DNA from 2 places in the Alteromonas sp. 4NH20-0056 genome. Region 2 is predicted to be linked to the other one. Evidence: predicted binding sites of a transcription regulator. Region 2 holds the regulator's gene; the other holds the start of a gene.
What was found. The regulator NrdR, encoded in region 2, represses ribonucleotide reductase genes. The targets are predictions, from matches to a motif close to AAACACNANATNTNGTGTTT.
Positions count from the first base shown of each region.

Region 1: the regulator NrdR is predicted to act here: its motif matches at 13,126-13,145, upstream of nrdA (class 1a ribonucleoside-diphosphate reductase subunit alpha).

Region 1 is NZ_BAAJLS010000008.1:20,817-35,957, reverse strand. Features, by position in the region: gene bepA (beta-barrel assembly-enhancing protease) at 1-1,083, opposite strand, end outside; gene AC27EZ_RS13765 (AI-2E family transporter) at 1,348-2,418, shown strand; gene bcp (thioredoxin-dependent thiol peroxidase) at 2,485-2,955, opposite strand; gene AC27EZ_RS13755 (glycine cleavage system transcriptional repressor) at 2,933-3,496, opposite strand; gene dapA (4-hydroxy-tetrahydrodipicolinate synthase) at 3,676-4,560, shown strand; gene bamC (NlpB/DapX family lipoprotein) at 4,573-5,676, shown strand; gene purC (phosphoribosylaminoimidazolesuccinocarboxamide synthase) at 5,689-6,402, shown strand; gene AC27EZ_RS13735 (DMT family transporter) at 6,485-7,378, shown strand; gene AC27EZ_RS13730 (NADH:flavin oxidoreductase) at 7,476-8,573, opposite strand; gene AC27EZ_RS13725 (DUF2164 domain-containing protein) at 8,755-8,997, shown strand; gene yfaE (class I ribonucleotide reductase maintenance protein YfaE) at 9,046-9,318, opposite strand; gene nrdB (class Ia ribonucleoside-diphosphate reductase subunit beta) at 9,331-10,461, opposite strand; gene nrdA (class 1a ribonucleoside-diphosphate reductase subunit alpha) at 10,554-12,875, opposite strand; gene ubiG (bifunctional 2-polyprenyl-6-hydroxyphenol methylase/3-demethylubiquinol 3-O-methyltransferase UbiG) at 13,380-14,084, opposite strand; gene gyrA (DNA topoisomerase (ATP-hydrolyzing) subunit A) at 14,466-15,141, shown strand, end outside.
Region 2 is NZ_BAAJLS010000015.1:18,285-33,425, reverse strand. Features, by position in the region: gene pomA (flagellar motor protein PomA) at 1-177, opposite strand, end outside; gene xseB (exodeoxyribonuclease VII small subunit) at 483-725, shown strand; gene AC27EZ_RS17665 (farnesyl diphosphate synthase) at 753-1,643, shown strand; gene dxs (1-deoxy-D-xylulose-5-phosphate synthase) at 1,677-3,557, shown strand; gene AC27EZ_RS17655 (phosphatidylglycerophosphatase A family protein) at 3,640-4,140, opposite strand; gene thiL (thiamine-phosphate kinase) at 4,154-5,119, opposite strand; gene nusB (transcription antitermination factor NusB) at 5,168-5,590, opposite strand; gene ribH (6,7-dimethyl-8-ribityllumazine synthase) at 5,603-6,076, opposite strand; gene ribBA (bifunctional 3,4-dihydroxy-2-butanone-4-phosphate synthase/GTP cyclohydrolase II) at 6,223-7,323, opposite strand; gene AC27EZ_RS17630 (riboflavin synthase) at 7,344-8,006, opposite strand; gene ribD (bifunctional diaminohydroxyphosphoribosylaminopyrimidine deaminase/5-amino-6-(5-phosphoribosylamino)uracil reductase RibD) at 8,025-9,167, opposite strand; gene nrdR (transcriptional regulator NrdR) at 9,182-9,631, opposite strand; gene glyA (serine hydroxymethyltransferase) at 9,717-10,973, opposite strand; gene lpxD (UDP-3-O-(3-hydroxymyristoyl)glucosamine N-acyltransferase) at 11,135-12,163, opposite strand; gene ettA (energy-dependent translational throttle protein EttA) at 12,376-14,043, shown strand; gene AC27EZ_RS17600 (PilZ domain-containing protein) at 14,184-14,606, shown strand; gene radA (DNA repair protein RadA) at 14,573-15,141, opposite strand, start outside.

The DNA.
Region 1 (15,141 bases), on a different contig from region 2:
CTCGCCCGCTGCAATATAGATGTCAGTGGCGGCATCTAGATAAAATAGGTTACTGGGGTCGTTTTTAAGCAGATTGTTAACAATAATTTCCATTGCCTTATCGTTCTTGTCGTCACGCATATATGCTAAAGCTAAGCCATAAAGGGCCGCTTTCTCACTGCGTTTCACCTGCGCTGCTACCGCCGCTTCAAAATATTCTACCGCGTAATCGGGTTCAAACGAGTAGCGTGCCATGATCCTCGCTTTCGCTAATTCAAAGCGCTGACTAATAGGTAAATAACGACGTGGGTAATCTGCTGCTCGCGCTCTTGCGTCTGCAATACGAGTTTCAGTTAACGGGTGAGTTAACAACCGTGCTGGAGGACGCGATACCATGCGGTATTCCTCAGCCAGGGTAGAGAAGAAACCTGCCGCAGCGGTAGGGTCAAAGCCAGCTCTCGCTAACATCGCTATGCCGATGCGATCCGCTTCTTGTTCGTTTGTGCGGGTATAATCTATTTGCATTTGCGCGTTGGCTGCAGAACCGGCTTGCATAGCCGCGATACCCGCTTGAGGGTTAGCCATCGCAATAAGCACACCGCCAATTAGCGACGCAAGAGCCAAAGGAGATGAGCGTTGTTGAGCTTGCATGCGTCTGGCAATGTGGCGTTGTGTAACGTGAGAAATTTCATGGGCCAGAACAGAGGCCAGTTCACTTTCAGTGTTTGCTCGTCGCATTAGGCCAGCGTGCACACCTATGTGTCCACCGAAAAACGCAAAGGCATTAATGGCGTCGTTATTTACCCAGAAAAATTCAAAAGGAAATTTTGCGCTATCTGCATGAATAACTAACCGATTTCCTAAATCTTGAAGGTATTCATCAAGTACCGGATCGGCAATAAGCGGGCTTTGGCTGCGCATTTGACGCATAACGGCATCACCGACAATCATTTCTTTATCTAATGAAATTGCATCAGAGGCGACAACACCAATCTCTGGAAGGGTATTCTTATTGTCATATGTTACGCTTTGTGCAACCGCGGAGAGACTCGTGGTTACTAAAAAAGAAAACGCAGCAAGATGTACAGAAAATATATTTTTCATCTACCCGTATTTTTACTCTTTGCCATAATAGTTATTAGAGCATGAAAGTAACGAATGAGTTTCAATTATTTATCGTTAAATTATGCAGTTGGTCGAGGATATCAATGTTTCTGTTGTTTTTCACTCTGTCCAATTCAATGTAGATATTGATGCACTACACCTACCAGTACCTATTTCGTAAAATCCGAGAGGCATTATATTGCTATAACCTACACCTTTACTTATGATGCGTGTTCTATTTTCTTGTATTCCTTGGATGTTTTTATGATTAATGTGTTTGGTCGTTGGTACCAGCGCAAGTTTTCAGATCCCGATGCGGCGATGCTGCTTATTCTTATAATAATCACGACCACAGTGTTGTTATTGTGGGGCGAACTGATAATGCCGGTGCTCGTTGCAGCGGTTATTGCTTATCTCCTAGATTGGCCCGTAACGCGTTTGATAAAAATAGGTATTGGCCGAGGAATAGCATGCGGTGTGGTGTTACTTGGCTTTCTATCCTTAAGCATACTAACTCTAATTGGCCTTGTTCCTATCATATCGAAGCAAAGCGTTAATCTCATTCAAGAAACCCCACTCATTTGGCAAAAAGCACAAGACTGGATTTTAACGTTACCCGATAAGTATCCTGACTATGTTCAGGTTTATCAAATTCATCAGATGATGGAAGGGTTGAACGATAAATTGGTTGAAGTAGGGGAAACGCTCCTCACTGCATCATTTAGTAATATAGCGAACGTTGCCGCCTTACTCGTGTATGTTGTCCTCGTACCGTTAATGGTCTTTTTTATGTTGAAAGACAAGATGTTTTTCTTGGAGAGTATTTCTCGAGTATTACCAAAAGAGCGTCGACTTATTACTCAGGTTGGCCACGAGATGAATTCACAAGTCGCGAACTATATTCGCGGAAAGGTAATAGAAATCATTATTGTAGGCGTAGCAAGTTGTGTAACGTTTGCACTAATGGATTTACGCTACGCCATATTACTTGGGGTACTGGTTGGCATTTCAGTACTTATTCCGTATATCGGTGCCGCTGTTGTCACTATACCTGTCGCCGTTGTAGCGTTATTCCAGTTCGGGCTTACCCCAGAATTCTGGTACTTAATGACAGCGTACATGATTATCCAAGCCTTAGATGGAAACTTATTGGTACCGCTATTATTTTCTGAAGCAGTCAGTCTTCATCCGCTTTATATCATTATTGCAGTGCTGGTTTTTGGCGGTCTATGGGGCTTTTGGGGCGTTTTCTTTGCAATACCCCTTGCAACATTGGTAAAGGCTGTAGTGACCGCATGGTCTAGTAGTCCGATGGAACCCATAGAGAAAACGTAAAACAAAAAAGCCCCAATCGAGGGGCTTTTTTTATGTGCTACTACACCAAAAATTAAGGCGCGTAAATTAGGCGTTGCCGTTTATATAATCCAGCACGACTGTGTGGTGATCTTTGGTTTTGAATTTAGTGAAAACATGTTCGACCACGCCATTCTCATCAATAAGAAATGTAAGGCGGTGGATGCCGTCATATTCTTTGCCCATGAACTTTTTAGGCCCCCATACGCCAAACGCGTCAGCAACAGCATGATCTTCATCAGACAGTAGCGTAAAGTTGAGGCTTTCCTTGTCTACGAACTTAGGAAGGCGCTTAACGGCATCAGGGCTAATACCAATGACGTCTACATTTTTAGCGGCAAGTTCATCTTTAACATCTCTAAGCCCTTGGGCTTGAACGGTGCAGCCAGGTGTCATCGCTTTAGGGTAGAAATAAACTAATACTTTTTTACCGGCGTAATCAGCAAGCGATTTGGTCTCATCGTTTTGGTTTGAAAGTGAAAATTGTGGTGCTTTATCACCAGCCTGTAACGTTTTCATTTGCGTCCTTTTTGTGCGTGTCTATTACTTTGCCTGTTACGTTTAATGAAGCAAATAGCGCCATTAGTTCGGTCTCGAGTTTTTCGAAATCTTCCGACTCGGCCATATTAACAACAAACTTACAACGCATCGATTCTTTGGTCGACGTTGATGCCTTAAATGTTCGTTGACGAAATGCGCTTATGGACGCATTACGCTCAGCGAAAAAGCCAGTGACTGATTTAATCAGCCCTGCCGTATCCTCTCCGCTAAATTCAACATTAAACAGATGTTCTAAATTTTGCTTTTCGTGGTGGCTGGTACGCTTCATCATTGATAGAAGATCAAGCCGCTGACAGACAGACGGTAAAATACATTCCGCTTTAGTGATAGCGCTCTGACCGCCTTCGATAATCATAGTAAGAGAAAACTCTTTACCATATATCGCTTGACGGCTATCAAGAATATTGCACTGTGCTTCAGAAACCGTGCTTGCAAGTTCACTCAGAATCCCGCTTTTATCTGTACCTAAAATAGTCACGATAAGTTGATGTTGAGACATGCAGTTTCACAATAAAAAGTAACATGGCGCGATGTTAGCACAGAGTTTTTTCCCAAGTTAGTGCCTTTTTAACCACTTTCGTCACCTTATTCATAAAATCTTGTCATTTACCCCGCATGACTGCTTGTGTTTAAGCACTGAGATATTTAACATGTGCGCTCAGATTTTGCGGAGAGATTATGTTTACTGGCAGTTATGTAGCACTTGTCACGCCGATGTTCGAAAACGGCGATGTTGATTATAAGTCACTTGAAAAGCTAGTTCGCTTTCATATAGAGCAGGGAACCCACGGCATTGTCTCTGTTGGCACTACTGGCGAGTCGGCCACGCTACCATTCGATGAGCATGTCAACGTTGTAAGAGAAACGGTTGCGATGGTTTCTGGACACATTCCCGTTATCGCGGGCAGTGGAGCAAACTCGACCGCTGAAGCAATCTTCCTTACCAAACAACTTGGCGTACTGAACATTGATGGTTTTCTCAGTGTAGTGCCTTATTACAATAAACCTCAACAAGCGGGTATGGTGGCGCACTTTAACGCAATTGCCGATGCCAGTGACCTTCCAGTGGTTTTGTATAATGTTCCTGGCCGAACGGTTGCAGATATGCTTCCTGAAACGGTCGCTGAACTTTCTGCTCACAAAAACATTGTGGGTTTAAAAGATGCGACAGGTGATATCTCAAGGTTGAAGGCGACGCAGAAACTCGTTCCTAACGACTTCGTTCTGCTAAGCGGTGATGACGGCACAAGCTGTGAGTTCATGTGTGAGGGTGGGCATGGCGTAATATCTGTGACCGCAAACATTGTGCCTGGCGCAATTTCTAAAATGTGCGACGCCGCATTGCAAAAAGATTTTGTGGCATGTAGAGAGATAGATAAGTCTATTGAACTGCTCCACAGCACACTGTTTATAGAACCTAATCCAGTGATGCCGAAATGGGCATTATATAAAATGGGGCTGATGAATAGCGCCCAAATGCGACTACCGATGGTTTTACCGGAACTTGCGAGCCAAAAACATATCGAAGAACTATTACAAAAATACGCATTGATATCTGGTTAATAAGGAATGCAGATGAAAAAATCGCTGGCTATAGCAAGTTCATTGGCTGTAATTGTACTTGCGGGATGTTCGAGCCAAACTGATAGAAAGACAGCTTCAGGTAGTTACAAGTACTTAGAAACAAAAGAACAGGCCCCCTTAAAGGTTCCCGAAAGTTTAGATGCGCCTGCGTTTTCTCGTGAGTTTGCATTGCCGGAACTAGGCGACAATGCCGACCCTGAAATCGTAGGAAAGAAGATGGTTATTCAGTCGCCATCATTAGTGCTACCCATCGTTACCGGCTCAAGCGTACAAGAAGGGAAAAGCTCAGCAACAATTACCTTTGACCAAGTTGACGATAGCCAACCGTTGAGCCAAGCAATCTGGAATTCGTTATTGAGTTTCCTTGATGAGCAAGGCATCGGTGTAGACTCGTTTGATGCTGAAAGGCAAGTATTGATCACAGACTGGATGGTGATCACCAAAGAAATAGAAGGCCCTTGGTATAGCATGACGTCTTCTGAGAGCGAAATTGGTCGCCGCTTCGAATTTAGCCTAGAAGTGAAACCACATGGTAGAAGTGCAGCACTTACCGTAGATTTGAAAGACTATCTCGAAACCCAAGGTAACGACGTTATTGCTGAAGTGTCATCGATGAAAGAGCGTCGTGAAGAAGTTGACGTATTGAATCAAGTTATTGTTCATTACGAATACCAAGTGCAGCTTGCTAAAACGCGACGCGTTGCTCAAATTAGACAAGGCCTTCAGACTGAGATGGGGTTCAATGCCGATGGCGATGCCGCGTTTATCGTTGCGTCACAATATGACATTACTTGGCCTAGAATGCTGTTGGTACTGCGTAAACTTGGTTTTGATGTAAAAGATTTAGATAAGTCGAATGGCCTTTTGTTTGTAAGCTATAATGGGGCAGACAATAGTTGGTGGGATGGTCTGTTCTCAGGTAACGGCGACCTACTTAAGAAAGGCGACTATCGCTTGAAAGTTGAAGCTGCCGGCAGTGACCGTACTTCTGTTACTTTTATGAATAATGAAAGTGTACCTTTTGAAGCCAATCAAGTTTCCGACCTATACAGCACTTTTGCTGAGGTCATGTCAGAAGATAACCTTGATATTTAATTGAGACTGAGCATGGAAAAACGTGATGAGCTTTACCGCGGTAAAGCAAAAACAGTGTACTTTACTGATGATAGCGAAAAGCTGATCCTTCATTTTCGTAATGATACGTCAGCCTTTGATGGTGAAAAAATTGAGCAGCTCGATCGTAAAGGTGAGGTGAACAATAAGTTTAACCACTTCATTATGACTAAGCTTGAAGAGGCGGGTATCAAAACACAAGTAGAAGCGCTCGTGTCTGACACTGAGTCGCTTGTTAAAAAGCTTGATATGATCCCTGTTGAATGTGTGGTAAGAAATCTTGCTGCTGGCTCTCTTGTGCGCCGTTTAGGTGTAGAAGAAGGCCAAGCATTGACGCCGCCAGTGTTTGAGTTTTTCTTGAAGAACGACGCATTGCACGACCCAATGATTAACGATTATCACATCGCGTCATTCGGCTGGGCAACCGAAGAACAAATCGAACAAATGAAAGCGATCACCTTTAATGTGAATGCGGTGCTTAAAGCGTTATTTGATGAAGCGGGTATGTTATTGGTTGATTACAAACTAGAGTTTGGCGTCGACAATGCGGGTAACATCGTATTGGGTGATGAGTTTACACCCGACGGCTGTAGATTGTGGGATAAAGAAACCCGCAAGAAAATGGATAAAGACCGTTTTAGACAGGGTCTTGGTTCAGTGGTAGAGACGTATATTGAAGTGGCTCAACGTTTAGGTTTAGCGCTTTAATTTTATTACTTCACTACATGCGATAATTGAAAGAAAAGAGGACCATCGAAGGTCCTCTTTTTTTTGATAAAAGGATAGGTTAATGAATCGTTCACTCTTTCTTGTGAGCCTTGCCATGGTGGCGTTTGCCGCCAATTCTTTGTTGTGTAGAATGGCGCTTGTGAACACGAGTATAGACCCTGGTTTATTTACGATAGTCCGCTTAATGAGTGGCGCACTGTGTTTACTTATTCTGGTTACTATTACCAGGCAGCGAGTGTTGCCGTCGAATAATTCACCGACAAAAAGGCAATCTATTACGTCAATCATTACCACCCATGGCACGTTACGGGGAGGGTTATCACTGTTCGTTTACGCTATTACGTTCTCATACGCGTATGTGTCTTTAAGCACAGGCACGGGGGCGTTATTATTGTTTGGTGCGGTTCAGCTTACGATGATTGCTTACGGTCTACTTCATAAAGAACGTTTTACCTTGCTGCAGTGGACAGGGTTTGTTATTGCAGTTAGTGGTGTAGTGACACTGCTTCTCCCTAGTGCCTCTGCGCCTAACCCAGTAGCGGCCTTGTTAATGGTAATTGCTGGTATAGCGTGGGGGGCATACTCCATATTTGGTAGAAGGAGTGGTGCGCCTTTACTGTTGACGTTCGGAAACTTCGTATATTCAAGCTTACTGCTTATTCCGCTGGCGTGTTGGCTGTGGTTATCTGATGGGGTTAACTATGATAGTGCTGGCGTAATGTATGCGCTTATGTCGGGTATTTTAGCATCTGGTGCGGGTTATGCCGTTTGGTATAGTGCGCTTTCGCTTATTCGAGCGACTACCGCGGCAACGGTGCAGCTATCTGTACCCGTAATTGCTACGTTGATGGGCTGGGCCTTCCTAGCAGAACCACTAACATTACAAGTTATGCTCGCTTCTGCATTAACACTCGGTGGGATTAGTTTGGTTATTCGTTACGGTAAAAAAGCGTGAAAATTAATGAATACGGGCAACGCAGTCTTTATATTTAAAGAATGCGTTGCCCGTTATACCATGGCGCTCAATACAGCGTTTGGGGTTTATATTTGAATTAGCTTAACGTCGCGAGTGCGTCCGCAGAATACTCTTTCAGTTCATCCATACGCTGTTCTTCTATTTTACGTGGCCAATTTGGGTCTTGAAGAAGTGCTCTTCCTACGGCAACCAAATCAAATTCGCCTTGTTCTAGGCGCTCAACGAGGTCATCAATAGAGCGCATGTCTGAGCCTTTGCCCTGGAACGCGCCAAAGAAATCACTGTTTAGCCCAACAGAGCCGACGGTAATTGTTGGCTTTCCTGTAATTTTTTTGGTCCAGCCAGCAAGATTAAGCTCGCTGCCTTCAAATTCACTTTCCCAATAACGGCGTTGGGAGCAATGGAATATGTCTACACCCGCGTCGCTCAATGGGGTAAGGAATTGCTCAAGCTCTTGTGGTGAATGTGCTAGTCGAGCAGTATAGTCTTGCTGTTTCCACTGGGAGAAGCGCAATACAATAGGGAAGTCTGGTGAGGTCGCTGCACGAATAGCTTTAATAATTTCTACTGCAAAACGCCCACGGTTTTGCATGTTGCCGCCCCAGCTGTCGGTACGTTGGTTCGTTCCTTCCCAAAAGAATTGGTCAACTAAATAACCATGTGCACCGTGGATTTCTATGCCATCCATTCCTATTGCCTTGGCATCTGCCGCGGCCTGCGCAAATGCCGCGATAACGGCTTCAATATGCTCAACGGTCATAGGCTCAGCCCCTTGCTTGCCAGGCTTAAATAGTCCAGATGGGCCAGCGCTTGGCAATTCAGGGTAGGGCGCTTTTTCAGCAACTCTTGCCATGCCGACATGCCATAACTGAGGCATAATTTTACCGCCAGCACCGTGTACATCTTGGACCACTTTTTTCCAGCCGGCTAATGCATCTTCACCATGAAACTTAGGAATATTAGCGTCCATCGTCGCGACGTTGTCATTTACAGTGGTGCCTTCAGTAATGATCAGCCCGGTACCGCCTTCTGCGCGTCGTTTATAGTAGCCTGCAACATCGTCGGTCGGGATGCCATTAGGTGAAAACTGACGCGTCATAGGGGCCATAACAATACGGTTATCTAGTGTAAGGTTACTGCTGTTAAACTTTGAAAATAAGGTGGTTTTCGACATTGTAGTTCCATGTTTAATTACGAAATACGATGGCAAAATAGTAAGGCCAAACCTTATGAAGTCAATTTTCTATTAATGATAGTGATGCATAACCATTGATTGGGTGGCGTTATTCCCACCGCGCTGTAATAAGCAATGTGAATTTGATAGCGTTACTATAAATGTACCAAGGACAATAAGAATGCGTGAAATTATCTTTAATACCGATGAAAAAGCTAACCTAATCGAAAAACTTCAACACTATGTCGATAGAGAGTTAGGTATTGAATTAGGACAGTTCGATGGTGATTTTTTATTAGACTTCATCAGTCGTGAGATGGGCCCCCATTTCTATAATCAAGGAGTCCATGATGCTAGGGCGGTGTTTGATTCGCGTTTAGAAACAATAGATGAAGATTTGTATGGAATTTTAAAAGAAGTGTAGCGCAATAGGGTTATCGCTACGTTTCGGACATTTCAATTTAAGTATCGTTTATAGCGGTACTTTTATTTTTAGCGGACACTTAGCCACACAACAGCAGGGGAGTATTTCGTCATCGTCGATAAATGCAAGTGGATCGGTGGTATATTCAACTTCCCCATCGAGTAACTTAGTTCGACATGCACCACAAAACCCTTCTCTACAATGAAAATGGATATGGATATTTGCGGCTTCAAGCGCGCTAAGAAGGGTTTTTTCGGGTGAGGCCTGAATCGGGCCCACATCGACTACGTCGATGCGAAGCCCTTTACTGTCGTTCGTCATTGAGCAGTATAACTACAGCTCGAAATCGGCAAATTCATCTTCGCTTACAGCAGAATCAATCTGACCAACAAGGTACGAACTTATCTCAGATTCTTGAGGAGCAACTTGCACATTGTCTGAGTTAAGATAGTTGTTCATCCAAGGAAGAGGATTACTGCTAACATCAAACGGAGCGTCAAATCCTATGGCTGTCATGCGCTGATTCGCAATATATTCGACATACTGACAAAGAATTTCTTTGTTAAGCCCAATCATTGACCCATTTTGGAACAAATAGTCGGCCCATTGCTTTTCTTGCTCTACCGCATTTAGAAAAATATCACGGGCTTCGTCTTTACATTCTTCAGCAATCTGCGCCATCTCTGGGTCGTCCTTGCTCTTTGCCCACAGATTTAAAATGTGCTGTGTTGAAGAAAGGTGTAGGTTCTCATCACGCGCAATAAGGCGAATGATTTTTGAGTTGCCTTCCATTAGCTTACGCTCAGCAAATGCAAAGGTACATGCAAAAGACACGTAGAAGCGGATAGCTTCTAGCGCATTAACTGAATTCATACACAAGAACAGTTTTTTCTTAAGTTCATACATATTGATGGTATGCGCTACACCATCAATGGTGTGGATCCCTTCACCCTGAGTCTGCCATAGCTGAGTGGCAAAAATAAGGTCATCGTAGTATTTAGAAATATCAGCGGCTCTTCGCTTTATCTCGTCATTTACAACGATATCTTCAAAAATTTCACTTGGATCAGAGAAAAGGTTGCGCAATATGTGCGTGTAAGAGCGAGAGTGTATGGTCTCGTAAAACGACCATGTTTCAACCCACGTTTCTAATTCAGGTAATGAAATAATTGGCAAAAACGCGATGTTTGGACTGCGGCCTTGGACCGAGTCTAATAGCGTTTGATATTTCAGATTAGAGATAAAAATGTGCTTTTCAGGCTCAGTAAGCTTCTGAAAGTCAACGCGATCTCGTGTCACATCTACTTCTTCAGGGCGCCAGAAAAAGCTAATTTGTTTTTCAATAAGCTTCTCGAAAATAGCGTGCTTTTGTTGGTCATAACGAGCAACGTTAACGGGATTGCCGAAAAACATTGGCTCGACCAAAGGATTAGTGCTTTGCTGATTAAACGTAGTGTATTTCATGGTGACCTAACTGAAAACTTAATGATAAACGCGTTTATTAATTAGTGTTCTTGCTGCGATTTGTACTTGCGGAAAACCCGCTAGGGTGCGCGCTATATTTTGCACGCACCGCCAGCACAATCATCGTCTTCTTCTATGACGACTTCTTCTTGTCTAGGTAATGGAACATTTGCCTTTGCATCTAGCGCAGAAGTATCCGACGCTCCATCCCTGGTATTATGGTAATACAAGGTCTTTACGCCCAGCTTATAGGTGGTAAGCAAGTCTTTCAGAAGTAACTTCATCGGCACTTTGTTACCGTCATAGCGGCTTGGGTCATAATTGGTGTTTGCAGAAATCGTTTGATCGATAAACTTCTGCATAATACCTACTAGTTGAAGGTAACCGTCGTTAGACGGAATGTCCCATAACAACTCGTAGTTATCTTTTAACGTTTCGTATTCTGGAACAACCTGCTTCAGTACACCGTCTTTACTTGATTTAATGCTAATAAAGCCACGCGGCGGCTCAATACCATTTGTTGCATTTGATATTTGCGACGATGTCTCTGATGGCATAAGTGCCGATAGCGTAGAGTTACGCAAACCGTGTGTTTTTACTTCTTCGCGAAGGGCATCCCAATCGTAGTGAAGAGGTTCGTTGCAAACGCTATCAAGATCTTTCTTATAGCTGTCGATTGGCATAATGCCTTGAGAGTAGGTGGTCTCGTTAAATTTAGGACACGCGCCTTTCTCTTTCGCCAAATTGTTCGATGCTTTCAGAAGGTAATACTGCATAGCTTCAAATGTACGATGCACTAAGGCATTTGCACTATGATCTGAATACTTCACACCATTTTTGGCCAAGTAGTATGCAAAGTTTATAACACCTACACCCAATGTACGACGACCCATTGTGGCGTTATAAGCCGCAGGAACGGGATAGTCTTGGTAATCGAGTAAGTTATCAAGCGCACGTACCGCAAGGTCGGCTAATTCTTCGAATTCGTCTAGAGACTTAATTGCACCTAGGTTAAATGCAGAAAGCGTACAAAGCGCGATTTCGCCATTTTCATCGTTAACATGCTGCAAAGGCTTAGTTGGCAGCGCAATTTCAAGACAAAGGTTGCTTTGGCGAACAGGTGCTACTTCTGGGTTGAAAGGACTGTGCGTATTACAGTGATCAACGTTTTGAAGATAAATACGACCGGTACTTGCGCGCTCTTGCATGAACAAGCTGAACAATTCCATCGCTTTTATCTGCTTTTTACGAATACTGTCATCGTTTTCATACTTTACGTAGAGTTCTTCGAATTTTTCTTGATCAGCAAAGAATGCGTCATAAAGTCCAGGCACATCTGAGGGGCTAAACAATGAAATAACGCCATCTTTCATCATGCGCTGATACATCAGTTTGTTAAACTGCACGCCATAATCTAGGTGACGAACGCGGTTTTCTTCTACACCACGGTTATTCTTAAGCACTAATAACGATTCAACTTCCATATGCCATAGCGGATAAAACAACGTCGCTGCGCCACCACGAACACCGCCTTGAGAACAGCTTTTTACTGCTGTTTGGAAGTACTTGTAAAATGGGATACAACCGGTGTGGAATGCTTCACCACCACGGATAGGACTACCAAGCGCTCTGATACGGCCCGCATTTACGCCAATGCCCGCACGTTGGCTGACGTACTTAACGATTGCACTTGCTGACGCGTTAATAGAATCTAGGCTGTCACCTGTTTCAATCAATACACAAGAGCTGAACTGACGAGTAGGGGTACGTACGCCTGCCATAATAGGCGTTGGCAATGAAAGCTTGAAGGTTGATGCAGCATCGTAGAAACGACGAACGTAGCTCATGCGTACGTCTTTGTCGTAATTTGCGAATAAACACGCTGCAACAAGAATATAAAGGAACTGAGCGCTTTCATATATTTCGCCAGTTACACGGTTTTGAACGAGATACTTGCCTTCTAACTGTTTAACCGCCGCATAGCTAAAATTCATATCGCGCCAATGGTCGATATAAGTGTCCATCTCAGCAAATTCTTCCGGCGTATAGTCTTCTAGAAGATGGGCGTCGTATTTACCCATTTCTACCATCTTAGTCACGTGATCGAGTAATGCGGGCGGCTCAAATTGGCCATAGGCTTTTTTGCGAAGATGAAATATCGCAAGGCGCGCAGCGAGGTATTGGTAATCTGGCGCTTCTGTAGAGATAAGATCTGCCGCTGACTTTATAAGCGTTTCATGAATCTCACTGGTTTTAATACCGTCATAGAACTGAATTTGCGCTTTGATTTCGACTTGTGAAACGGAGACATTATTCAAGCCTTTTGCGGCCCACGTCACCACTTTGTGGATTTTCTCTAAATCGATGACTTCTTTTTCGCCGTTGCGTTTGCTGACGGATAGATTGTTATTCATTGCTACTGGCCGTTATTTGTTAGCGCTTAATGCGTGGGCTTTAGCCCTGTTCTATTTATAATAATTAGTATTGAGCAACGTATTAGCGTATTGCCACTCACTACTAACCAGACGATACCGCTATCCTAATAATGGACGTGATATCACCTAGGTAATCAAACGTGTATTTTTGTTCAACAGAGTGATCGCAACTTCATTAATGCGATCTTCACGATCACTAAAAAGTGCGCTGCGGATCATGCGTTGGACTCAGCACAAGATAGTGAGGTTTTGGTATTAATGCAACCCAATATCTGGTGCTTTATCGAGCACTTAAACTGGCATGAAATTTACGTTAGTGGAGACTAACTTTTTAGCTTTCTACAAACCTCTAACATCGCAATTGCAAGCACTATTGTAAAAAATTGTTTCTCTTTAAATTAATTTATTACAAGAATCTATTTTTTATAAAAACACGATATATAGTGCGTAAAATATCTACATAACCCTAGATGTAGTGTTAATTTATTCTGGCAGCACTGTATATAGTAGGTAATTTACGTCGACGTTTTTGTTAGAGAGATAGAAGCCTTGCGACATCGGGTCCATATGCAAGCCCGTCATATCTCGAGGAAGTAACCCAGCAGCATCGGTCATCCTAAGCAGTTCAGAAGGCTTTATAAAGCGAGAGTGATCATGGGTCCCTTTAGGGACTAACTTCAAGATATGTTCAGCGCCTACGATCCCCATTAAATATGACTTAATATTCCGATTTAATGTTGAAAAGAAAACTTTTCCACCAGGCTTTACAAGCGATGCACATGCTTTTACGACTGATGCAGGATCGGGAACATGTTCAAGCATTTCCATACACGTAACAACATCAAAGCTATTAGCATGAGACTCAGCGTAGGCTTCTGCGGTTATGCATTGATACTCTACATTTACGCCCGACTCTAATCCATGTAGTTTGGCAACGTCGAGTGACGCTTGTGCCATATCTAAACCGGTTACGTTCGCTCCGGCTTTTGCCATTGCTTCTGCTAAGATACCACCGCCGCAACCGATATCTAATGCGCGCTTGTCAAAAAGTCCTTCGCAGTGTTGGTTAATAAAGTCCAGACGAAGAGGGTTGATTTGATGAAGAGGCTTAAATTCTCCTTCTGGATCCCACCAGCGCGAGGCTAATTCTGAAAACTTTCCAATTTCTTGATGATCAACGTTTGTCATAGCACTTACCATTCCTGGACGAACTCGACGTAGACGTGCCGTGTTCATAATAATTATTCTACATACAAATAGGTAAACATTTGTACATTATGCGTATCTTTATGGCCTTTTAACATACCTGATATTTGTCATACTTTTCAGCATTTTTAGTCGTGCATGATAGGAAAAGTGTGTTGCTTGGATGAAAAATAATCGGTTAAGGTGTGTTACACAAAGAAGGGGAATTAAGCGCTACATAAATGTATCATCAAGTGATACACTCGCAAGAAGATTATGACCCCCATAATAACAATGCGCGCCTTGAAGCCGCTTCTACAGTTGTTGTAAAGTGACTTCGTTGGATAACGCAGAACAAACTAAGATAAAGGGATTAAGCAGTTTATGTCAGATAACGCTAAAGAAATCCTCCCCGTTAATATCGAGGAAGAGTTAAAGAACTCTTATCTTGATTACGCGATGAGCGTTATTGTCGGGCGAGCCTTGCCTGACGTTAGAGATGGTTTGAAGCCAGTGCATCGTCGCGTGTTGTTCGCGATGAATGAACTTAAAAATGATTTCAATAAGCCATATAAGAAATCAGCTCGTGTAGTTGGTGATGTTATTGGTAAATACCATCCTCATGGTGATTCAGCCGTATACGACACTATTGTTCGTATGGCCCAACCGTTCTCACTTCGTTACATGCTTGTAGATGGACAGGGTAACTTTGGTTCTGTTGATGGCGACTCAGCTGCTGCTATGCGTTACACCGAAGTACGTATGGCAAAGATTGCCCACGAACTACTAGCAGATCTAGATAAAGAAACCGTCGATTTTGTACCTAACTATGACGGCACAGAATTCATTCCAGAAGTACTTCCTACGAAAGTACCGAACCTATTGGTAAACGGTTCATCCGGTATTGCTGTTGGTATGGCAACAAATATTCCTCCCCATAATCTGACTGAAGTCATTAATGGTTGTGTTGCACTGATTAACGATCCATCAATCACGATTGACGATCTTATGACGTACATCCCGGGCCCGGATTTCCCTACCGCAGCAATGATAAGCGGTA
Region 2 (15,141 bases):
CCCCGCGTTAAAGAACTGGCCTAACGTAAACTGGGATAATACGACGAACAAGGTTCCACCAAATACAATTAGCGTAGAAGGTACGTCGATAAACATACTCATACTGCCGCCCATCAACATGGCCATAACCACGAAACCGATGGCGCCCAACATACCTATGACGGTTGCTAAATCCACTTACTCTTCCCCATATTGCGCGGTAGGTGTTATTACTCTTCGTTAATTCTATCGGCAAACGATAGAATTTCTATAACAAGTTACGGATAAATTAGCATATTTTTATGATAACCATCCAACGGATTACGTTGTAGCAGCCCGCACACGACACGTATAGCGTAAAAATAAGCCTGTAAAGATAAAATTATAGCCTTTATCCCTCAGGATGGTGGTCTAATGAAGGCCATAAAGACAAACCATTTGACCCTTTCACGCCCCTCAGTTAATGTGCGCGTACCTGTGACTTCCTACAAATAGGCGCTATTATGACCGACCAAAAAGATTCTCCTTCATTCGAAGAGACCCTTAGTGAATTAGAGGATATTGTAAGTGATATGGAAGGTGGCGACCTACCACTTAACGAAGCGCTCGCTAAATTTGAGCGAGGAGTGGCACTCTCTAGACAGGGGCAGGCGTGTTTAGAACAGGCAGAACAAAAAGTAAAAATTTTACTTAGTGAAAATGGCGAAGAAACACTGACTGCACTTCCCGAAAGTAACCAGACTTAAACTGAATTATTAACCTTTAGGTAAAGTATGAATTTTACTGCACTGCATCAGCAGATAAAGCACAACACTGATGCATCTTTATTGTCTTTGCTAGAGACACTTCCAAACCATGCGCCTCGGCTAAAGGCCGCTATGCAACACGCGTTGTTAGCCGGCGGTAAGCGAATGCGACCTTTGCTTGTACAACTTGTAGGCAACATTCTTGATGTCCCTAAAAAAGACCAAATAGCAATCAGTAATGCCATCGAATGCATTCATGCTTACTCGCTCGCACACGATGACCTTCCAGCGATGGACGACGATGACCTGCGCCGCGGCAAACCTACATGCCATATTGCGTTTGATGAAGCCACCGCTATTTTAGCCGGTGACGCATTACAATCACTTGCCTTTTCTTCATTAGCAGATGCAGAGCTAAGCGCTTATGCGTCATCGCAGCGGGTTGCACTAATATCAGTATTAGCCAAAGCCGCTGGCTACCAAGGCATGTGCGGCGGACAAGCAATTGATTTGTCCAGTACCGGTCAGACAATTGATATCGAGCAATTAAAAGAACTTCACAATCTTAAAACCGGCGCATTATTACGCGCTTGCGTTGAAATGATAACGGTCGTGTGCGATGGGTTAGAGGAAGACGACAAAGCCCACTTGCTCGCCTTCGCTGACGACATGGGGCTTGCATTTCAGGTTCAAGATGACATTCTGGACGTTGAAGGTAATAGCGAACAACTTGGAAAGCCGGCCGGTTCGGATGAAGAACTTGGCAAAAATACATTCCCGGCTGCCCTAGGTATGGATGGTGCTAAACACGTGTTATCAAAATTGCACCAAAATGCGCTTCAAGCGCTTGCCTGTTTGCCCTACAATACCGACAGTTTAGTCGCTTTTAGTGAGCTGTTAGTGAAACGTAACCACTAGCTCCACCATCATGTTGAAAAAGATAATTAATAAATGAGTTTAGATCTCCAACATTACCCTACGCTTGCCAATGCGCAAACGCCGGAACAATTACGACAGTTACCTCAAGAGAAACTGCGCACTTTAGCGGATGAACTTCGTGAGTACTTACTTAACAGCGTAAGCCAAACCAGTGGACATTTTGCTTCAGGGCTTGGCACCGTAGAACTGACGGTGGCGTTACATTACATTTATAAAACACCGTTTGACAGATTGCTATGGGATGTAGGCCATCAAGCCTATCCCCATAAGATATTGACAGGGCGCGCACAGCGTATGTCTACCATACGTCAGAAAGACGGATTGCACCCCTTCCCTTGGCCGCCCGAGAGTGAATACGACACTTTTGCCGTAGGCCACTCGTCAACGTCAATTAGTGCGGCCCTCGGCATGGCTGTCGCCGCAGACAAAGAAGGCGCGGGACGAAAAGTAGTTGCCGTTATTGGCGATGGCGCCATGACCGCCGGCATGGCATTTGAAGCAATGAACCATGCAGGTGATATCAATAAAGACATGGTGGTTGTATTAAACGACAACGAAATGTCAATCTCAGAAAATGTAGGGGCGCTTAATAGCCATTTAGCACGTCTACTCACCGGTAACTTCTTCAATTCAATTCGCGACGGGGGTAAAAAGCTGTTAAGTAACGTGCCGCCAATCAAAGAATTTGCCAGTCGTGCCGAAGAGCATATTAAAGGCATGGTGGTCCCCGGCACAATTTTCGAAGAGCTAGGATTTAACTACATTGGCCCTATTGACGGCCATGATGTTAATGCTGTCGTCGATACTCTTAGAAATATGCGCAACTTCAAAGGGCCTCAGTTACTGCATGTCGTTACGAAAAAAGGTAAAGGCTATGCCGTTGCAGAAGAAGATCCGATAAAATTTCACGCTGTCCCTAAGTTTAACCCTGCGGATAATGCTTTACCAAAAGCCAAGCCAACAGCCCCCACGTTCTCAGCAATCTTTGGCGATTGGCTGTGCGATATGGCAGAAAAAGATAACAAGTTAATGGCAGTAACCCCTGCTATGCGCGAAGGATCGGGTATGGTTAAGTTTTCGCAACAATATCCTGACCAATATTTTGATGTAGCCATCGCAGAACAACACGCCGTTACCTTTGCGGCAGGGTTAGCAAAAGAAGGGTTCAATGCCGTTGTCGCTATCTACTCTACCTTCTTGCAACGTGCATACGACCAACTTATTCATGATGTCGCGCTACAAGACCTTCCTGTACTTTTCGCCATTGATAGAGCCGGTATTGTGGGCGCCGATGGCCCGACGCATCAAGGCGCGTTCGACATTGCGTTTTTACGCTGCATTCCAAATATGATAGTTATGGCACCAAGCGATGAGAACGAGTGTCGTCAAATGCTCTACACCGGTCACATAGCACAAAAACCGGCAGCGGTTAGATACCCCAGAGGTGCTGGCATGCATGTACAGCCCGACGAAGACATGACGGCCATTCCATTAGGCCAATCGCGTACGTGTCGCTGTGCAAGCGAAAAGGCTGACAAACGTGTTGCCATCCTCAATTTTGGTACGTTACTTCCATATGCACTGGAAGCGGCAGAGAACCTCGATGCAACCGTTATTGATATGCGGTTTGTAAAACCATTAGATACTCAAGCCGTGGAACAAGCCGCTGCAAATCACGACATGCTTATTACGCTTGAAGATGGATGTATAATGGGCGGGGCCGGTAGCGCTGTAGCCGAACACTTAATGCAAAGTGGCATTGCCATTAAGATGAAAATGCTTGGGCTACCCGATAGCTTCATTTTACAGGGCACACAAACCGAAATGTACAAAGTGCATGGCCTTGACGCCGACGGTATCATTGATACCGTCAACCAAGCGCTATCTAATTGATGAAATAACGCTTAGCACATCGCTAGTAACAAAAAGCCCGCATTCAGATGCGGGCTTTTTGTTTAAGTTTACTGGCTCAATACTAAAAGAGGCTAAATACCGCAGGCCAAAAGGTAAAGAGCAAATGCATACATCCACATGCCATCGCACCTGCGAGAATGTCATCAAGCATTATGCCGGTGCCACCGTGGAGTCGCTTATCAATGAGACCAATTGGCCAAGGTTTAAGAATATCGAACACCCTAAAAAGGATGAAACCGACTACAAGTGTCGGTAGGTTGATTGGAATAAAAAGAAACGTGACCAACATCCCTGCAACTTCGTCCCACACAATAGCGCCATGGTCATGCACCTGCATGTCTCTCGCGGTTTTACCACACAAGTAGACACCAACAAGTGAACATAACAGGGTAATCGCTATGAACAGAGGCATTGTCGCTGATGATAGCAACGCGAGAAGCGGTATTGCAGCGAGCGAGCCAAACGTGCCTGGCATAACTGGAATTAACCCACTACCGAACCCTAGCGCCAGAAAATGTACTGGATTTTTCATACTGACACGTGTGCGAAATTCTGGCTGCATAGCTTCCTACTTTTTAAAACGTGTGTTCATAACCCTTAGCGGTTTTGGGTACGTACTTTTCGTTGGCTTTCAATAATTTCAAAACACCAGACTGCCCGGTAAGCTGCCCAATACAGGTCGCTTTAACGTTGGTGCTGGTAAGCGATGTTTCTAAACTACCTTTTTGCTCTTCACTGGCGGTAAAAAGAAGTTCGTAGTCATCGCCAGCAGATAGCGCGTATTCTATTGCCTCTTCAGCCGACACCGCTTGCGTAAGTGCGCGTGACAAAGGCAATCTGTCTACGTGAATGTTTACACCGCAGCCAGAGGCCTTTAGAATGTGGCCAAGGTCAGACAGTAGACCGTCTGAAATATCAATGCACGATGTCGCCAAACGTCTAAGTGCTGTGCCTACTGCAACACGCGGCGTTGGAAAGTAATGACGATTAATAAGTACATCTCTCGCTTCGCCACTCACCTTAAGGGTGTTCTGAAGAATATCCAGACCAGCACCTGCATCGCCCAACGAGCCAGTCACATATACCCAATCACCAGGTTTAGCGTTACTGCGGGTTAGCTCCGACCCAGGTGGAATGAACCCCTGCGCCGTGATGGTCATCGCCATAGGCCCTTTTACCGTGTCGCCTCCAATAAGCTGCACAGAATAATACTGCGTAATCTCATGAAGCCCTTCTACGAAATCGGTAAGCCATTGCTCATTTGCTTCAGGCAGTGATAACGACAAACTAATCCATGCAGGCTCAGCCCCCATCGCTGCTAAATCACTTAGATTTACAGCAACGGTTTTATAGGCAATAGACTTCGCCGGCGCATCTTTAAGGAAATGTACGCCCGCCACTAACGTATCAGTGGTCACGGCTAGCTGTTGATTTTCTGGAACGGTGGTAACAGCGCAATCATCGCCAATACCAATAACAACATCTTTGCGTTTATGGCCGCTATCAGAGAAATATCGGCCGATAAGATCAAATTCTTTCACGGTAACTCATTAAACCTAATTGTGACATCCATTGTCACAATTTATCGGTTAGTCGCGCTCGTTCTTACGTAAAGTACGAACTGCTTTGTCTAATGAACCATTAATAAACTTATGACTTTCTTCAGCACCAAAGGCTTTAGCAAGTTCAATAGATTCATTAATGATTACACGATAGGGTACGTCCATTCTTTCAGTCAGTTCCAGCGTTGCTATACGCAAAATCGCTTTCTCTATAGGGTCTAACTCTTCAGGCAAGCGACCTAAATAGGGCTTGATTGTCGCGTCTAACTGGCTTGCATTTTTTGCAACACCACGAAGCAGCGCCTGAAAATAAGCCATATCAACCTTCTGCATGTCATTACTGGTCGCAAGGGCCAGTTCAACCTGCTGAATATCGTTATGACTCATTTGCCATGAATATACACCCTGCAGGGCAAGTTCACGGGCTTTACGACGAGCTGAAACTTTCACTTAATGTTTACCTTAAAGCTTTTCAACAGCATCGATTACGTTAACCATTTCAAGTGCACCAAGTGCAGCTTCAGCGCCTTTATTACCGGCTTTAGTTCCCGAACGTTCGATTGCTTGTTCAATTGAATCTGTTGTAATTACGCCAAACGATAGTGGTATACCATGCTCTAATGATACTTGTGCAAGGCCTTTATTACACTCACCTGCAACAAAATCAAAGTGCGGAGTGCCACCACGGATTACCGCACCTAGTGCAATAATAGCGTCAAATGATTTTTTCTCTGCGAGTTTTTTGGCCACTACAGGAAGCTCGTAAGCGCCTGGCACGCGAACAACTGTAATATCATCGTCACTTACTTCACCGTGACGGTCTAATGTATCAAGCGCACCTTCAAGCAAGCTTTCAACGACAAAACTGTTAAAGCGAGACACAACGATAGCAAACTTTTTACCCGTTGCTCTGATATTACCTTCAATAACCTGCATGGTTTCATTCCTTCAGAAAAAACGGCGCGAAGTATATCACAACTGCGCGCAAACTAAATCGATTGTTTACCTGCTCTTTCGTCTTAATCTCGTTGTAAAGAGCAAGATATAAAAAAGAGGTGTTTACACCTCTTCATGATAAAACATTAATCGTGAACGTATTCAACGACTTCCAACCCATAACCAGACAGAGCGTGGTACTTGATAGGCTTACTTAACAAACGCATTTGATGAACACCTAATGACGCTAAAATTTGGCTTCCAACGCCAACCGTGCGCGAAGAGCCTTGCCAATCTGCGCCTGCTGGGCGTTCGCCCCTATCTTCAGCTGAGAAACGACGAACTTGATTCTCAATTTGCTCATCTTTACCCAACAACACAAGCACTCCGCCCTCATCAGCGATCTTTTGCATACCTTGCGCTAACGTCATTGAGCGGTTGATACCGCGGGTAGAGCCTAAAAGATCACTGAATGTATTGTGCAAATGCACCCTAACTAGTGTAGGAGCGGCTTCGTTTACCTCACCCTTTTGCAACGCATAATGAAGTTGATTATCAATACTGTCTTTGAAGGTATGAAGTTGAAATTCACCGTATTCGGTTGGCAGTGTGCATACCGCCACTTTTTCAATAGTGGTTTCGTTGAGATTACGATACTCGATAAGATCTGCAATTGTCCCAATTTTTAGGTCGTGTTTTTCGGCAAATTTTTCAAGCTCAGGACGGCGCGCCATGGTGCCATCTTCATTAAGAATTTCAACAATAACGCCAGCAGGCTCTAATCCCGCAAGGCGCGGCAAATCGACACCAGCCTCGGTATGCCCTGCTCGATTTAACACGCCACCTTCTTTGGCAATAAGAGGAAAAATGTGACCAGGTTGAACGATATCAGTGGCTTTAGCGTCTGTGGCTACTGCCGCTTTTATCGTCGTCGCGCGATCGCTCGCTGAAATCCCAGTGGTTACGCCCGTTGCCGCTTCGATAGACACCGTAAAGTTTGTAGAAAACTGCGCTTCATTCTTATCAACCATTAGGGGGAGATTCAGACGTCGACAGCGCTCTTGTGTCATCGGCAAACAAACGAGGCCTCTGGCATGTGTCACCATAAAGTTAATCGCTTCAGGGGTCACGTGCTGTGCCGCCATAATAAGGTCGCCCTCATTTTCACGGTCTTCATCGTCCATTAGGATGACCATTTTACCTTGACGAATATCTTCAATGATCTCTTGTGTGGTGTTAAATGCCATAATTTATACTTCTTGTAGGGTTATTTTTTTAAAAATCCGTTCTCGGCAAGAAATGCCAAGTCGATATCTTTCTTTTCAGAATAAGCGGCTTTTTCTCCAAGCATTAATCGCTCTAAATACCGCGCGATGACATCAACTTCTAAATTCACAGCGGTACCTACTTTATAGGTACCCAATACTGTTTCTTTTAGTGTATGCGGAATGATCCACAACATAAACTCTGCACCGTTAACCTTATTTACGGTTAAACTAACGCCATCCACTGTGATACTGCCTTTGTGCGCAATATACTTGGCAATATCATCCGGCGCTTTGACCCAAATTTCGACATAGTCTGTGTGCTTAATAATTTGGCTTACGTGCCCAACACCGTCAACGTGGCCAGAAACAATATGCCCGCCAAAACGATCCGTTGGGCGCATTGCCTTCTCTAGATTAACAACAGAACCAACGCCGTAATGGGCAAAGCCAGTTAACTTGATAGTTTCTGCAGACACATCCGCACAGTAAAAGTCGGCTCCCATATCGGTAACCGTTAAGCAAACGCCATTGGTCGCAATACTGTCGCCTAATGCCACATCAGACATGTCTAGCGCGGGTGAGTTAACCGTTAAACGAATGTCATTGCCACGGTTATCTAATTTTTGAATACTACCAAGCGCTTGAATAATACCAGTGAACATACACTTCCTTTTTGGCGTTTAGCCATTTAAAGGCTTATAGATAAGCTTAATATCGTTACCCACCTGCCGGTTTTCAACAAGTGATAGAGAAATAGTTTCGTCGAGCGATGTAAATGTCGGCAAATTCACCATACTGACACCTTTATCACCCAGTAATTTGGGGGCTTGATAACAGATAAGTTCGTCGACCTCTTCGTTAGCAAGTAGCGCCCCAGCAAGCCCAGGCCCTGCCTCTACCCAGATTTCGTTAAACTGCATCTCACCGAGTTTTTCTAATAAACGAGATAGATTTATTCGACCATCCCGTTCTTCTACGATGATGATGCTGTCGCCTGTGCTATCTGGGCTAGCTAATGCGTCCGCCTCACTCAACTTATCAGGACAACATGCCACGTAAGTGGTAAACCCATCGTTAAAGCATTGGTGATGCTTTCCAACTTGCCGTTGACTATCCACGATCACTCTTACCGGTTGGCGCAATGTGTCAACGGGGTACTCACGAAGTTGTGCCTCATTAGGTCTTACCAGCAAGCTCGGGTTATCCGCGATAACTGTGCCGGAGCCAGTCAATACCGCACAACTTTGCGCTCGATATTGTTGTACGTCTTTTCGTGCCATTGGACCTGTTATCCATTGACTGTTTCCATTGCCAAGCGCAATTTTACCGTCGAGGCTTATGCCTAACTTCACACGCACATAAGGCTTTCCGCTTAGCATGCGCTTTATGAAACCTTTGTTCAGGGCTGCCGCTTGTTCTGCCAATACACCAGAAATAACCTCAATGCCTGCGTCACGCAGTTTTTGAATGCCGCGCCCACTTACTTGAGGATTAGGATCGGTCATTCCCACAACAACGCGGCTTACTTTCGCATCTATGAGTGCGTCTGCACACGGTGGCGTTTTGCCAAAATGACTACATGGTTCAAGCGTAACATAGGCGGTTGCATCTTTTGCAAGATGCTTTGCGTGACGAAGTGCATGGACTTCAGCGTGGGGGGTACCGGCTTCTTTGTGGAAACCTTGACCAACGACCTGATTATTTTCATCGACAATAATACAGCCGACGCGAGGGTTCGGTGATGTGGTAAAACGCCCTTTGTCGGCGAGTTGAATGGCTTTCGCCATCCAGTAGTGATCAACGTCTTTAATAGAGTGGTCCACTAAAAGTCCTGTGGTTAATCTCCCAGTCTGGCAATCTCTTCGCCAAACTCTCGAATATCTTCAAACGAACGATAAACCGACGCAAACCTAACGTAGGCTACCTTATCCAGCTCTTTTAGTGCTTTCATAATAAGGTTGCCAAGCAACTCACTGCTGACTTCTCTTTCGCCTGTGGCGCGTAGCTGAGACTTCAGTGACAAAATACATTGCTCAATCTTTTCGGTGCTTACTGGCCGTTTTTCTAATGCGCGCTGCAAACCCGCTCTAAGCTTATCTTCATTGAATGGCTCTCGTGAACCATCACGCTTAATCACACGTGGCATAACAAGCTCAGCGCTTTCAAATGTAGTAAAACGTTCGTTACAATTAATACACTCTCTACGCCGACGAACTTGATGCCCCTCAGCCACTAAGCGAGAGTCTATCACTTTCGTTTCTTGTGCAGAGCAAAAGGGGCAAAACATAAAACTTCCTTACTCATCGCGTGTGCATCTATGCTGTTTTTAAAGCGAGCGTAGACGCACATGCAACATTTCGCAAAGCGTGCGATTAACCGTAAACAGGAAACTGCTTACATAGTGCAACTACTTCACCCTTAACACGTTCGATAACAGCGTCATCGCCCATATTGTCAAGTATATCACTTATCCATGTAGCCACCTGCTTCGCTTCGGCTTCTTTGAAACCACGACGCGTAATTGCTGGGCTACCAATGCGCAAACCGCTAGTCACAAACGGTGAACGTGGGTCATTAGGTACCGAATTTTTGTTCACGGTGATGTTTGCAGAACCTAGCGCTGCATCGGCGTCTTTACCTGTAATATCTTTATCGATAAGGTCGAGTAAAAACAGGTGGTTATCTGTACCGCCAGAAACAATGTTGTACCCGCGCTCTTGCATTACTGACACCATCGCTTTTGCGTTAGCAACAACCTGTTTTTGGTATTCTTTAAACTCTGGCTGTAGCGCTTCTTTGAATGCAACCGCTTTTGCCGCGATAACATGGCATAACGGGCCACCTTGATTACCTGGGAATACAGAGCTGTTAAACTTCTTATAAAGCGTCTCATCACCACATGAAGATAAAATCAAACCGCTTCGAGGGCCAGCGAGCGTTTTATGCGTTGTGGTCGTGACAACATGAGCGTGTGGTAACGGGTTCGGATATACGCCAGCAGCTACTAGCCCTGCAACGTGCGCCATATCGACAAGAAGATAGGCACCAACACTGTCAGCGATCTCACGGAAGCGAGCCCAATCAACGATACCTGAGTATGCAGAGAACCCACCGATAATCATTTTCGGCTTGTGCTCTTTTGCTAGCGCTTCAACTTGCTCGTAATCAATTTCGCCGGTCTCGTTATTTAACCCGTATTGCACCGCGTTATACGTCTTACCAGAGAAGTTTACATGTGAACCATGAGTTAAATGACCACCTTCTGACAAACTCATACCTAGTACGGTATCGCCAGCGTCTAAAAGCGCCATAAACACAGCAGTATTTGCCTGTGAACCAGCGTGTGGCTGCACGTTCGCATAATCCGCACCGAATAATTCTTTTGCACGGTCAATGGCTAACTGTTCTACTACGTCAACATGCTCACAACCACCATAATAGCGCTTGCCAGGATAACCTTCGGCATATTTATTCGTAAGTTGTGAACCCTGAGCTTCCATAACACGAGGGCTACAGTAGTTTTCAGACGCAATAAGCTCAATATGATGTTCTTGACGCTCAACCTCTTTAGCCATCGCATCGGCTAATTCAGGATCAAAGTCTGCTATGTTCATTTCGCGAGGTAACATGGGGGCTCCTTAACTGCGGTAAATATGGGCGCTGTATAGCACAATGTCGCATCGATAATTTGAGGCCATATTCTAGCCATTTTCGACTGCTTGTATACCGCTTTATCACCAAATTTAGACAAATGACGTAGGTTTAACGTAACACCTACCCTTCAGCGAGATCAGACCTGTTTCTCTAGGGCCTTCACTCGGTCAAATAAACTGCCAATTTTTTGTAGGCGTACCGTATTTTTGCGCCACGCTAAATTTGTTTGTGCAGGTTGCCCTGAAGAATAAACGCCTGGCTCGGTAATATCTTGTACGACCATGGTATACCCCGTTATCTGTACATTATCACAGATAGAAATATGACCATTAATACCAACCCCACCTGCAACGACAACATGTTTACCAATATTACAGCTTCCTGCAATGCCGGTTGAACCACAAATACAAGAATGATCGCCGATAATACAGTTGTGTCCAATTTGTACTTGGTTGTCGATAATCACGTTCGTACCAAGAATAGTATCGTCCATCGCGCCACGGTCAATGCTAGTATTAGCACCAATTTGGCTGTCGTCACCAATACGCACGGTACCGGTTTGTGGAATAGGCAACCACACTCCCTTATCGTTTGCGTAACCAAAACCTGCAGAACCGATGACCGTTTGGCTCTGCACCATGACTCTTTTGCCGATAACAACATCATTATAAATAGTAACGTTGGGGTGTATAACGCTCCCTTCGCCAATTTTTGTACCGCGACGAATAACGGTATTAGCACCAATTGTTACCCGATCGCCCAAGACAACGTTATCTTCAATGATAACATTGTGGCCTAATGCAATATCGCTCCCCAAACGCGCCGATGGGGCAATTACAGCAGAATCCGCGATACCACTTGCGACAACAGGCGTGGTATCGAACAGCTGAGATATTCGGGCAAATGCAGCGTGAGGGTTATCCGTGACTAACGCAGGGCCCATTGCTTCATCCTTTAATTTTGGGTGAATGATTACTGCGCCAGCCGACGTATCTTTAAGCTGAGTTTTGTACTTGGGGTTGGTTAAAAATGAAATTTGATGCGCAGCCGACTGTGAAAGCGTGCCAACGGCCGATAACGTAATGCTGCCGTCGCCTTTTACCTCGCCTCCAACGTGATCAGCCAGCTCTGAAAGCGTGTATGTGCGTTTGTTTAATGCAGTCATACCAAAAAACACCTGTAAATATAATATCCGTCGATTGCATGAAGTTTACCTTATTTCCAAGCGTCTACCGATGCAATATTCGCACTTTTCACCCTAAGTGGCGAAAAAGCCATCAGTTATTCACTGGTATAGCGTAACGGACTAGCACAGGCTATAGTGATGCGAGTACAATACCGCTTTGTTTTTATACCGCTTGTCAGCGAGGACACAGAATGTCTCAATACGTTTACAGTATGCATCGGGTGGGCAAAATCGTTCCCCCGAGCCGCCAAATTCTTAAAAATATCTCACTAAGCTTTTTTCCAGGCGCAAAAATAGGCGTACTCGGGCTTAATGGTGCGGGTAAGTCTACCTTATTACGTATTATGGCGGGAATCGACACCGATATTGAAGGTGAAGCACGCCCCCAACCCGGGTTAAAAATTGGTTACTTATCGCAAGAGCCTCAGCTTGATGAGACCAAAGATGTTCGCGGAAACATAGAAGAAGCAGTAGCTGACGTTAAACATGCGTTGACGCGCATTGATGAGGTTTATGCCGCGTATGCCGACCCAGACGCAGACTTCGACGCGTTAGCGAAAGAGCAAGGCGAATTAGAAGCAATCATTCAAGCGAAAGACGGGCACAACCTAGAAAATGCGCTAGAACGTGCAGCTGACGCACTACGCCTTCCCCCTTGGGATGCTGACGTTAGTAAGCTATCAGGTGGGGAACGCCGCCGCGTAGCACTTTGCCGCCTGTTGCTAGAAAAGCCTGAAATGCTGCTACTAGACGAACCAACTAACCACTTGGATGCAGAATCTGTTGCGTGGCTAGAGCGCTTCCTACACGATTATGAAGGCACTGTAGTAGCCATTACCCATGATAGATATTTCCTCGACAACGTTGCGGGTTGGATTTTGGAGCTTGACCGCGGTGAAGGTATTCCATGGGAAGGCAATTACTCTTCTTGGCTCGAGCAAAAAGAGAATCGCTTACAGCAAGAAGAACGCGCTGAAACTGCTCGCCAAAAAAGTATGAAACAAGAGCTCGAGTGGGTACGCTCAAACCCTAAAGGAAGACACGCAAAAAGCAAAGCGCGTATGACTCGCTTTGAAGAAATGTCTACCAGTGACTATCAAAAACGTAATGAGACGAACGAACTCTTTATTCCACCAGGCGAAAGACTGGGTGATAAAGTCATTGAAGTAGAAAACCTCAAGAAGTCGTATGGCGACCGTTTACTCATTGACGACCTTTCATTTAAAGTGCCAAAAGGCGCAATCGTAGGGATCGTTGGGCCAAACGGCGCGGGTAAATCAACCCTGTTTAGAATGTTGACAGGTGCTGAGCAACCTGATTCAGGCGCTATCAGTATCGGGGAATCCGTTCAGATTGCCAGTGTTGATCAGTTCCGCGACCACATGGATGAAAAAAACACGGTGTGGAAAGAGATTTCCGACGACCAAGATATTATTCGAATTGGTAACTTTGAAATAAATAGCCGTGCTTATTGCAGCCGTTTCAATTTTAAAGGAAACAGCCAGCAAAAATTCGTGGGTGACTTATCTGGAGGTGAGCGCAACCGTGTTCATTTAGCGAAATTGCTCAAAGCGGGCGGTAACGTGCTATTACTCGATGAACCAACCAACGACTTGGACGTTGAAACGCTACGTGCGCTAGAAAACGCGCTGCTAGAATTCCCTGGATGTGCCATGGTTATCTCGCATGACCGTTGGTTCCTTGACCGTGTCGCGACTCACATTATGGATTACCGTGATGAAGGCAAGATCAACTTCTTTGAAGGTAACTATGCTGATTACGAAGCATGGTTAAAAGCGGAATATGGGCAAGATGTCGTTGAGCCTCACCGTTTGAAATACAAACGTATGTCTAAATAACCATTACGTAAAAGACCCTTCGGGGTCTTTTTTTTACGATTAAAACATGGTGGCATACACCTGAACAAAACCAATTATTGATTAGCGTTGCATATTCGCTAATACTCAATAAATACATTAAGCAGTAAATAGGGCCTATCATGTCAGATAAGCGAAAATTTAGCCGCGTGCCGCTGCGCGTCCATGGAACTTTATCGCATGGCGATAAGCAGGTCGATGTCATTATAACCGACGTGTCATTGCAGGGCATAAAACTGAGCGCTAATGAGCAATCGCTTGATTCTCTTCCCTTCGATAGCCACGACGCCTATGTGGCAGAGTTTAAAGTAAATGAAGATAGCCCGCCGATTGTCATGTATATCGAACAACTGTATCGCCAAACGGATAGCCGTGAAGATATGATTAATCTAGGGTGTAAGGTCTCAACAATGAGCGTAGAAAGTATTAGTGCATTAAGACGCCTTATCATGTTGAACAGCAACGACGCTGACTTAAATGATAAAGAGCTTAATGCACTTATAGATGCGGTTTACTCTAGCGCATCCAATGCGTCAGAAAGCTGAGCGACCGGCACAACCGTCATACCCTTAATCGATTGCTTCGGCGCATTCGCTTTTGGCACAATAGCACGCGTAAAGCCATGCTTTGCCGCTTCTGTAATGCGTTCGTTTCCATTTGGCACTGGCCTAATTTCTCCGGCCAGACCGACTTCTCCAAATACAATCAAATCCCGTGGTAACGGGCGGTTTCTAAAACTCGATATCATGGCCATGAGCAATGCTAAATCAACACTGGTTTCTGATACTCGTACCCCACCGACTACATTCACAAACACATCTTGGTCGTTCATTTGCACATTACCATGACGGTGTAACACCGCCAGCAGCATCGACAATCGGTTTTGATCAAGCCCCACGGCAATACGCCTTGGATTCGACATTTGCGAGTAATCTACCAATGCTTGAATTTCGACAAGTAGCGGGCGCGTCCCTTCCCAAATCACCATAACGCTAGACCCTGGTGTTTCATTTTCACCACGGCTTAGGAATATGGCAGATGGATTATTGACTTCTTTTAATCCACGCTCAGTCATTGCGA